2 regions of the Floccifex sp. genome follow, and region 1 is predicted to be linked to the other one. Evidence: predicted binding sites of a transcription regulator. Region 1 holds the regulator's gene; the other holds the start of a gene.

Region 1 (5,937 bases):
CACTTCCACCTGCAAAAATAATATTTAAATTCATCTTAGCGCATTCTAAAGCTAAGGGAAGGGAATTGGAAATGATGGTTAAATCTTTTTTCATAGAAATATATGGAATTCCTAAAAGAATGGTACTTCCAGAATCTAAATAAACAACTTGACCGTCTTCTAATTCTTGAAAAGCACGATAAACTATCATCTTTTTATCTTTTTGATTTTCTTGCCAACGAAGATAAACAGGTAATTCACTTAATGAGTTGTCTAAACGAGCATATCCGTGTTCGCGAATGACAATGTTTTGATCTTCTAATTCATTTAAATCATTTCGTAGTGTTTCTGGTGTAATATCTAAAAGCTTGGCAAGTTCAGATATTTTGATACGATTTTCTTTTAATAATATATTACGAATCTTAACTTGACGTTCATCTTTTCTTTTTGACATATTTATTCCTTTATAAAACCAAAAGTAAAATGCTCACCGGTTTGTTTATTATTTCGATAACTAAAACAAGTTTCAATTTCTTTTTTAGTATCCATTGTACTAGGTACAATTTGGGTAATTCCATTGTTTTTTAACATTTGTATACAAAGACCTTGATTGTCTAAATAAGCTTTTTGATGGGGCATATAACGAATAAATGGTTCGACATCAAAGTCTAAATTATGAATCAAATCAATGACTTCCATACCAACTTCCAAAGAATCAAATAAAATACTAGGAGAAAAATAAGCTTTGGTGAATTGGGGATGAAGTAAATCTTTTGATATTAACTCCTTAACAACTTTGTCCACAATTCCTTGTGCAGTGCCTTTCCAACCAGAATGAATTACGCAAACACAAGGAGTGGTTTCATCGACAACTAATACACCAACACAATCCGCTGTGAAGACACCAATTAAAGTATTAGGTTCTGTGGTATATAGAGCATCTACGTTTAGAATACTATCTTCTTTTGTATAAGCACCTTTACCATGATCACAAATAGAAACACGTTGTACATTGGCTGTGTGTTTTTGCCATGGTAAAACCCAATTTTCTAAAGGAAGTGTTTCTTTTTCGAGTTCTTTTCGATTTTTCATAACGTCTTCACTGTTTAAACAAACATGAAGGGCCATATTATTTTGTTCAGGGGCTTTTATATCTTTTAGTGTTGTGGCTCCATATATATTCGTGTTAAGGTGAATGATTTTATTCATTGATATATACCTTTTCTATTTCTCCTATATATACAATATGTAAATCATCATTTGGATAGTTTTTATCATATATTTCTTTAAATAAGAAACTATCTTTTTTTAAGGAATCAACATATAGTTTACGACAAACGAAAACTTCTTTTGCTTGTTTGAACGTAGGTGTTCCTTTTAAATCAATGACATCAAAGTGTACGTTTTCAATTTTATTTTCATCTCTTCCTGATTTTGTTCCTAGGTATGATAATTCTGTATGATGACCTTCAAAGAATGAAATAGAAAAAGTATCGGAAGCGTCAATGAATTCTTTGGTGTATCGTTGTGGACGAATAAAGATAATGGCAATGTCTTTGTTCCATAAATGACCTAAAGCACCCCATGAAGCAGTCATGGTATTGGTTTTTCCTTGGCTGGTAGCACTAATCAAGCACCATTCTTTTCCGATTTTATCAAATGGATTAAATGATAAAGATGATATGTTTGTTTCTTTAAACATAATAAATTCCTCCTTTTTTTATTATTGTATCAGATGGAAAAAGAAAAAAATAATTTTTAGCACTAAAATATTGACGGTGCTAAAAAATATGCTATACTGTTAGCAGACAAAGGTAATGAGTGCTAGATTGGAGGAGCGTATGGGACTAACAAATAGACAAAATGTTATTTTTAAAACAATTGTTGAAGAATTTACTCGTACAGCAGAACCGATTGGCTCGAAAACTTTGATGAATTTATTGGATTTCCCGGTTTCGTCGGCGACAATTCGAAATGAAATGGCAACTTTGGAGAAATGTGGTTTACTAGAAAAAACACATACTTCAAGTGGTCGTATTCCGAGTTCTAAAGGGTATCGGTATTATGTCGAAAACTTAATGGAAACGGATTTGGATGTTCCAACGAAACAGACATTGCAGACTTATTTTTCAAATCGTCATTACTCAATAGATGATGTCATTGATAAGAGTTGTGATATTTTATCGCAGATGACGCATTTAACGAGTATTGTACTGGGTCCTGAATGTGAAGAACAAAAACTTCAAAACATTCAATTAATTCCTATTAATTCAAAAAGTGCTGTTGCGATATTTGTGACAGATCAAGGACATACGGAAAACAAAGTATTCCAGTTCAAAGAAGATGTTTCACTAGAAGATATTCGTAAGTGTACGGATTTATTGAATGATCAATTAATTGGAACGCCAATTAGTCAACTTGAAGAAAAAATGAATGAAATTCATCCTTTGATGGCGGCTAATTTGGTAAGACATGAAGTTTTATTTCAAGCGTTTGTGACAGCGTTTATGAGATTTGCGCAAGAAAAAGTAAAAGTCTCAGGTCGTTCAAATATGTTGTATCATCCAGAATTTAGTGATATGAATCGACTTAAAGAATTCTTGAACACATTGGAAAATGGTCAATTAATTCGTGAGTGGACGCATTCGGAGGAACAAAATGCCATCAGCATTGGAAACAAAAAAGAGCTTTTACAAATTGGTGATTGTTCAGTTATTCGTGCTAAATTCAAGTATTCACAAGGTGAAGAAGGTGAATTGATGGTAGTTGGACCAAATCGTATGCAGTATTCAAAGGTTGTTGGTTTGATGGATTATATGACAAATGTGATTGAAGATATATTTGACGATGATCAAAAAAAGGGAGGTGGAAAGAATGAGTAAAAAAGAAAAAGATGTAAAAGAAACAGTTGAAAAAGAAACTGAAGAAATAAAAGAAGAAACAAAAGAAACAGTTGAAAAAGATGAAAAAGATCTTTTGATTGAAAGCCTTCAAGAAGAGGTTTCAAAATTAAAAAATGATTTTGCTCGTGCATATGCAGATACAGAAAATTTAAAGAAACGCCTAACAAAGGAAGCAGATAATGCCAAGAAATATCGTTTCAAGGATTCGGCTTTAGAGCTTCTTCCAATTGTCGACAACATGGCAATGGCTTTGAAAGTACAAACAGAGGATGAAACGTTATTGAATTATGTAAAGGGATTTGAAATGATTTATAATCAATTCCTTTCTGTACTTGATAAAGAAGGCGTTAAAGAAATTGAAGCAGAAGGAAAACCTTTTGATCACAATACGATGCAAGCTCTTATGCAAGAAAAACAAGAAGGAACAGAATCTGGTATCGTATTAGAAGTTTTACAAAAAGGTTACATGTTAAAAGATAGAATTTTAAGACCGGCCTTAGTAAAGGTTAGTGAATAAAGGAGGAAATTAATATGGCAAAAATTATTGGTATTGACTTAGGTACAACAAATAGTTGTGTTGCAGTAATGGAAGGAAAAGATTGTAAAGTAATTCCTAACCCAGAAGGAAATCGTACAACTCCTAGTGTTGTTGCTTTTAAAGATGGAGAACGTATTGTCGGAGATGCTGCTAAGCGTCAAGCTGTTACAAATCCAAATACAATTAGTTCTATTAAACGTTTAATGGGTACAAATGAAAAAGTTACAGTTGAAGGAAAGAGCTATACTCCACAAGAAGTATCTGCTATGATTCTTCAATACTTAAAAGGATATGCTGAAGATTATTTAGGTGAAAAAGTCACAAAAGCTGTTATCACTGTTCCTGCATATTTCAACGATGCTCAACGTCAAGCAACTAAAGATGCAGGTCGTATTGCTGGATTAGAAGTTGAACGTATTATCAACGAACCAACTGCTGCTGCTTTGGCATATGGTATTGATAAAACAGATAAAGAACAAAAAGTATTAATTTATGACTTAGGTGGAGGAACATTTGATGTTTCTATCTTAGACTTGGCTGATGGTACATTTGAAGTATTATCTACAAACGGAGATACTCATTTAGGTGGAGATGACTTCGACAATGTATTAGTTGACTGGATGATCGATATGTTCAAGAAAGACAACGGTGTTGACTTATCTAAAGACAAGATGGCAATGCAACGTTTAAAAGAAGCAGCTGAAAAAGCTAAGAAAGATTTAAGTGGTGTATCACAAACTCAAATTTCTTTACCATTCATTTCAATGGGAGCTGCTGGTCCTTTACACTTAGATACAACATTAACTCGTGCTAAATTCGATGCTATGACTAAATCATTAGTTGATCGTACATTAATCCCAATCAACAACGCATTAAAAGATGCTGGATTATCTAAAGATGATATCGATCAAGTATTATTAGTAGGTGGTTCTACACGTATTCCTGCTGTTCAAGAAGCTGTACGTAATGCGTTAGGAAAACAACCAAATCATTCAGTTAACCCTGATGAAGCTGTAGCTATGGGTGCTTCTATTCAAGGTGGAGTTATTTCTGGTGATGTAAATGATGTATTATTATTAGACGTAACACCATTATCTTTAGGAATTGAAACAATGGGTGGAGTTATGACTGTATTAATTCCACGTAATACAACAATTCCAACTAGTAAATCACAAGTATTCTCTACTGCAGCTGATAACCAACCTGCCGTTGATATTCGTGTATTACAAGGTGAACGTCCAATGGCAAATGACAACAAAGAATTAGGTAACTTCCAATTAAATGGTATTGCTCCTGCTCGTCGTGGGGTTCCTCAAATTGAAGTTAAATTTGATATTGATGCCAATGGTATCGTACATGTTTCTGCAAAAGATAAAGGAACTGGTAAAGAACAATCAATCACTATTCAAAACTCTAGTGGTTTAAGTGATGAGGAAATCGATCGTATGGTTCGTGAAGCAGAAGAACATAAAGCGGAAGACGACAAACGTAAAGAAGAAATTGATTTACGTAACCGTGCAGAAGGTTTCATTGCTCAAGTTGATTCAACTTTAGAAGACAACAAAGACAAAATCGATGCGAACCAAGCTGAACAAGTTAAACAACTTCGTGATGATTTACAAAAAGCATTAGATGAAAACAACATGGATGAAGTTAAATCTAAATTAGATGCTTTGGAACAAGCTGCACAAATGGCTGCTAGTCAAATGTATCAACAAAATCAAGGTCAAGGATCAAATCCAGATGACGATGTAGTTGATGCTGAATTTACAGAAAAACACTAATAAAAATTAAAAAAGTTCTAGCTTTGCTAGAACTTTGTGGTGCTTAAAGGAGGATTAAACATGGCAGATAATAAAAGAGATTACTATGAGGTTCTTGGGGTATCTAAGGGAGCTTCACAAGATGAAATTAAAAAGGCTTATCGTAAATTGGCCATGAAATATCATCCAGATCGAAATAAAGAACCAGGTGCCGAGGATAAATTTAAAGAAATCAATGAAGCATATGAAGTTTTAAGTGATGAACAAAAACGTAAGGCATATGATCAATATGGATTTGCGGGAGTCGATGGATCTTTTGGACAACAAGGATTCAATCAAGGGTTTTCTGATTTCAGTGGATTTGATGATATTTTCTCATCCTTCTTTGGTGGATCTGGTTTTGGTGGTTCAAGAAGAGCTTCGAATTCACCTCGAGCTGGTCAAGATCGCTATATGCAATTGCACATTGATTTCATGGATGCGATTAAAGGAAAGACAGAAACAATTTCTTTGGATGTAGATGAACAATGTCCAAATTGTAAAGGAACAGGAGCACAAAGTCCAAGTGACATTGTAACTTGTAGTCGTTGTAATGGTTCTGGATATGTTGTAACGCAACAACAAAGTTTATTTGGTGTTGTTCAACAACAAAGTGTTTGTCCAGAATGTAAAGGAACAGGAAAACGTGTTACACGTAAGTGTCATACTTGTAATGGAATGGGATATGAACACAAGAAAGTTAAAGTGGATATCA
Region 2 (5,937 bases), on a different contig from region 1:
TTTTTCATATAAATACTTCGCAAGTTCATGTAGCTTCATTTTATTGTCTTCCAAAATACGATACGCATCATCGTGTGCTTGTTTCACTAAGGCAATGACTTCTTCATCGATCTTTGTTGCCGTTTCTGTTGAACAAGCTAAGGAAGTATCGCCACCTAAGTATTGGTTATTTACGGTTTCTAAAGCGACCATACCAAATTGATCCGACATACCCAAACGAGTGATGGCCATACGAGCAAGTTTAGTGGCTTGTTCAATATCATTGCTGGCACCAGAAGTGACAGAACCAAAAATTAATTCTTCTGCACATCGTCCAGCTGTATAAACCATAATACGTTGGTAGATTTCATCTTTTGATAAAAGATTTTGTTGGTCTTCCTCTACTTGCATCGTGTACCCTAAAGCACCTTTTGTACGAGGAATAATCGTAATTTTATGAACTGGAGCGGTATCTTTACATTTGGCAGCAACTAAGGCATGACCAATTTCGTGGTAAGAAACAATTAGACGTTCATGAGTTGAAATAACAGCACCTTTCTTTTGTTCTCCGGCAATGACAATTTCAATGGCTTCTTCTAAGTCTTTTTGTAGAACTTTTTTACGACCATCACGAACCGCTAATAAAGCGGATTCATTCACGATGTTGGCTAGTTCAGCTCCACTTGCTCCAGCACTAGCACGAGCAATCACATTAAAGTCGATGTCATCCGACATTTTCACTTTCTTGGCATGTAGTTTTAAAATGGATTCACGACCTCTTAAATCAGGTAATTCAACTGGAATACGACGATCAAATCGACCAGGACGAGTAAGAGCAGGGTCTAAGATTTCATCACGGTTCGTAGCGGCTAGAAGGACAACTCCTTTTGATCCATCAAATCCATCCATTTCAGCTAGTAATTGATTTAATGTTTGTTCACGTTCATCGTTTCCAGATAAACCAGAGCCATCTCGTTTTTTACCAATGGTATCAATTTCATCGATAAAGACAATGCAAGGTGCTTTTTCACGTGCTTGTTTGAATAAGTCACGAACCTTAGCAGCTCCACGTCCAACAAACATTTCCACGAATTCAGAACCCGAAATAGAGAAGAAAGGAACACCGGCTTCTCCAGCTACGGCTTTGGCTAATAATGTTTTACCAGTTCCAGGAGGTCCGACTAATAGAACACCTTTAGGAAGGTGAGCTCCAATTTCTTCGTATTTTTTAGGATTCTTTAAAAAATCCACAACTTCTTGTAGGTTTTCTTTGGCTTCAGCTTGTCCGGCTACATCATTAAAAGTAATACCGGTTTTAACGCCTTCATAGACTTTGGCATTGGATTTTGAAAGATTCCCAAAACCAAATCCATCGCCTTGATTAAAAGTCATTTGATCGTTTCCCATCTTATTTGAGATTCGTTTCATGTAGCTTCTCATTAAAGCCCATAATAGAACCATAGGAAGAATGAAAGAAACTAAGAAATAGATGAAAGGATTGGTTTCTTGTTGAATGGTTTGCGAGAATTCAGCTCCGCTTTCATCTAGTCGATTCACTAAATCAGGGTCATACATTTGACCGGTTTGATATGTTTTATCGTCGCCTTTTACAGTAAAGTAAATTTCATTGTCTTCAATTTGTACTTCCTCAATTTTTTTGTTATCGATGTAAGTCAAAAACTCGGAATATGATGTTTGTTCGATTTTGGCATCACTGATTAAAGGAATGACAAGGAAATCAACCAGTAACAGGACAATCATAAAGATTAAATACCATTGGGCGAATGATTTCTTTTTCTTATTTTGTTTATTATTCATATTGGCCTCCGTTAATATGATTCGTATTTTAAAGAAATGTTGGCACAAATACAAGTGGAGTGCTAATTTCACACAATTTCGCAAGATTTAGCACTCTTTTAGCACTCAAAAAAAGAAAGCATTACGCTTTCTTTCCATCGTTTTTATTAAATAATTTACGTCGTTGTGTGGATTGAATAAATAAACGCTTCATTTCTTGTTCGTCTTCATTGGCTAAGGCATCTCTAAAATGGGAAATGGCGGCAATGAATTGATCCGTTTCATCTAATAAAATGTCTTTATTTAAAAGAAATAATTCGGTCCACATGTTTTCGTTGATTTGGGCAATTCGTGTTAAATCTCTAAAACTATCTCCTGTATATTCGACTAAATGTGAATTGTCATGGGTATTCATTAACGAAACAGCAATGACATGGCATAACTGAGATAAAAAACCAATCATGTGATCGTGTTCTTCAATACTTAAAATAGATATGTGATTGAAGTGTAATGTATAAGCTAAGTCATGACAGAATTCAATGGCAGGTTGTGTATTGTATTTTGTTGGAGTAATAATGAAATTGGCTTTTTTAAACATTTCGGTATTCGCATATTCAATACCACTTGTTTCTCTTCCGGCCATGGGATGACAAGAAATAAATTCAACGTCCATGTCTTTTAATTCTTCTTGAACAACATCCACAATATTGGTTTTAACACCACTGACATCACTAATTAAAGCGCCTTTTTTAAATAAGTGTTTATATTCTTTAATCCAATTGACCATGGCCTTAGGATATAAACAGAAAATAACGACATCGGCTTTTGAAACAAATTCATTGACTTCAATTTGTCCTTCATCAATCATGTTGTGTTCTAAGGCATAGTCGATGGTTTCTTGACGACGAGCTAATCCATATACAGTATAACCTTCTTGTTTAAGACCCATGGCATAGCTTCCTCCAAGTAGTCCTAAACCAACAATTAAAAATTTAGTATCTTTTGAAATCATAGTATTTCACACTTTCCATTTATTTTTTGAATGTCTTCAAAGAAATGTGGATACGATTTTGAAATAGCCTGGGCATCCTCAATGATGCTTTCACTTTTGGCACACAATCCAAAAACCGTTAAAGCCATGACAATGCGATGGTCATTGTGCCCGAGTAATTCCACAATTTTATCTTTTTTATATTCAGGTTTTCCATTGATTGTAATGGTATCATATGTACTTTCCATGTCGACTCCCCATTTTTTAAGTTCTTGTTCCATGGCCTCAATGCGATCACTTTCTTTCATACGAAGTCTTTGGGCATTGATGATTTTAGTTTGTACGGGTTGGAAACTGGCAAAGGTACATAAAATGGGTCCTAAATCAGGACAGTTGGATAAATCAATCACAACATCGTTTCCGTTGTATTGCTTTAAGATATCAATGATGGCTTTATCACCTTGTAAAGATGTTTCGTCCATGTTTAAACATTCAATCGGTCCATTTAATTTATCCAAAGCGGCAAAGAAAGCCATTTGAGAATAGTCTCCTTCCACAACAATGTCACATGGTTTATATTGTTGGTTTCCTGGAATTTTATAGTGTAATTCATCGAGTTGAATAATTTCAATGTTGAATTTTTTCAACATGGAGATGGTTAATTCTACATATGATTTTGATTCGTATTTAGGAATAATTTCCACAATACTGTCTTGTGACAATAAAGGAAGACAAAAGAATAATCCCGAAATAAATTGACTGGAGATGTCTCCTCTAATTTTATAGTGTCCTGGTTTTAATGGTCCTTTAATTTGAATGGTATCTGCTTGTTTATAAGTACAATTTTGTTCGTTAAAAATATTTTCATAGACTTCCATAGGACGAGATAATAAACGTCCTTGTCCAATAAATGTAATATTTCCATCAATTAAAGAAGCTAAAGGAATAAAAAAACGTAAAGTAGATCCGGATTCATTACAGTTTAGGGTTAAGTCTTCATGGATGGATAAATCTGTACCATATATAATACATGAATCCTCTTGTTTAGTGATTTTAGCTCTTAAGCTTTCCATACAATTAATAGTAGCTTCAATGTCTTTGGAATAAGAAATATTAGAAACAACACTTTTTCCCTTAGATAAAGAAGCGCATATAATGGCACGATGGGCCATTGATTTGGAACAAGGAATGGATACTTGTCCGTGTACATGACTAGGGGTTACTTTTACTCTCATTTTGTCCATCCTTCCTGTGCGTTTTGACTCATCCATAAATCCAATAAACCAAAGGCTACTATACTATCAACGACAACACGTGCGCGGTGAATAATACAAGGGTCGTGTCTTCCTTGAATGGTTAGTTCAACGTTTTCTTTGGTTTGATAGTCTACGGATTGTTGTGTTTTAAAAATTGATGGGGTTGGTTTAATGCATGTATTAATTAAAATAGGCATTCCATTGGTAATTCCTCCATTAATACCGGCGTTATTATTGGTTTTGGTTTCAATGTGGTCGGTGTACACAAAGGCATCGTTGGCTTGGGATCCTAAAAGATTCGCAAAACCAAATCCTAGTCCAAAGGATACGCCTTTCACAGCAGGAATTGAAAATAATAAATGCGATAATATACTTTCTACGGAATCAAAGAAAGGTTCTCCTATGCCAGCAGGAATTCCTACAATAGCAGTTTCTAAGATGCCTCCTACTGAGTCTTTATTGGCTGCGATTTGTTCAATGCATTGGTTCATTTCTTCTTTTTTAGTTTCATTTAATACCGCAAAATCCATCTTGTTTACCAATTGAATTTGTTCGTATAAATGATTCACATCAAAGGAATCATCTTCAATGGTATAGACTTGTTTCAAATGCGAACCAATGAATACGCCTTTACTTTCTAGTATTTGTCTACAAATGCTTCCAGCTGCTACAATACAAGCTGTCAAGCGACCTGAAAAGTGTCCTCCTCCTCGGTAGTCTTGATAGCCTTTGTATTTTTCATAAGCTGTATAATCGGCATGTCCTGGTCGTAAACGATATTGTGTTGACTTATAGTCGTTGGATCTTGTGTTTTTGTTTTGAATGATAAGTGCTAATGAAGTACCCGTTGTATATCCTTCAAAGTATCCCGAAACGATTTCAACTTTGTCTTCTTCATGTCTTTGAGTAGATATTTTTCCCTTGGCTTTTCTTTTGTCCATGTCTTGGGCAATGCGTTGTTCATCAATTTTAAATCCAGCGGGTAATCCGTCTAAGGTAATACCGATGCAGGGTCCATGGCTTTCGCCAAAAATGGTCATCGATATTTGATTGCCAAAACTATTTTTCATATGGACCTCTTTCTAATACTTTACGAATATCTTCATAGCTCATATCTTCAATGATATATTTTCCTGCTTCTTTTACTTTAATAATCGATACACTGGCTTTACTTCCTTTTTTATCGTGTGTGATGTATTCCATTAATGTATCAACATCATAATTAGGAACAGTCGGTAAATCTAATTTTTTATAGATGTTTAATATTCTTTGTTTCAAAGCGTTGTCTTCAATAAAGAACAACATTCCCATAGCTACGCATTCACCATGGTAATATGTATCTAATCCATAGGCTCCTTCAATGGCATGGCCAATGGTATGGCCAAAGTTTAGTATTTTACGAAGGTTGTTTTCTTTTTCGTCTTGTTCCACAACCATACGTTTTAAATCAATGGAACGAGTAATAATGGCTTCTAGGTTTAAAGTGTCGGCTTCAAATTCTTTGACTAAGTTTTCATCTAAGATTAATCCCATCTTTAAGGCTTCAACTAAACCGTTGTGTTGTTGACGAATTGGTAAAGTGGATAAAACTTCGGGATCAATTAATACGCCTTTGGGTTGATAGAAGGCTCCTACTATATTTTTATAAGATCCCATATCAATGGCTACTTTTCCTCCTACCGATGAATCAACTTGAGATAAAATAGTAGTAGGAATGTTGTAGAAATCGATTCCACGCATATAGCTAGCGGCTACAAATCCAGCTAAATCACCAGTGACACCTCCTCCAATGGCAATGATGGCATCTTTTCGTGTTAGATTGGCTTGGATGCATTGGTTTAATAGGTATTCAAATTGAGCCATGCACTTTGAGTTTTCTCCTTCAGGGAAAGAAATATCAATGGCATTAGGGCA

The links. Region 1 encodes HrcA, which represses chaperone genes, less so after heat shock. Its sites were predicted from a motif close to TTTTAGCACTNNNNNNNNNNNAGTGCTAAAA; they were not measured.
Region 2: the regulator HrcA is predicted to act here: its motif matches at 1,835-1,865, upstream of ftsH (ATP-dependent zinc metalloprotease FtsH).

Annotation. Positions count from the first base shown of each region.
Region 1 is NZ_JBJEEX010000055.1:23,952-29,888, forward strand. Features, by position in the region: gene ACI313_RS03605 (DeoR/GlpR family DNA-binding transcription regulator) at 1-433, opposite strand, end outside; gene ACI313_RS03610 (polyphenol oxidase family protein) at 436-1,188, opposite strand; gene ACI313_RS03615 (flavin reductase) at 1,181-1,681, opposite strand; gene hrcA (heat-inducible transcriptional repressor HrcA) at 1,821-2,861, shown strand; gene grpE (nucleotide exchange factor GrpE) at 2,854-3,399, shown strand; gene dnaK (molecular chaperone DnaK) at 3,414-5,204, shown strand; gene dnaJ (molecular chaperone DnaJ) at 5,265-5,937, shown strand, end outside.
Region 2 is NZ_JBJEEX010000040.1:2,675-8,611, reverse strand. Features, by position in the region: gene ftsH (ATP-dependent zinc metalloprotease FtsH) at 1-1,797, opposite strand, end outside; gene ACI313_RS02300 (prephenate dehydrogenase) at 1,919-2,788, opposite strand; gene aroA (3-phosphoshikimate 1-carboxyvinyltransferase) at 2,785-4,002, opposite strand; gene aroC (chorismate synthase) at 3,999-5,093, opposite strand; gene aroB (3-dehydroquinate synthase) at 5,083-5,937, opposite strand, start outside.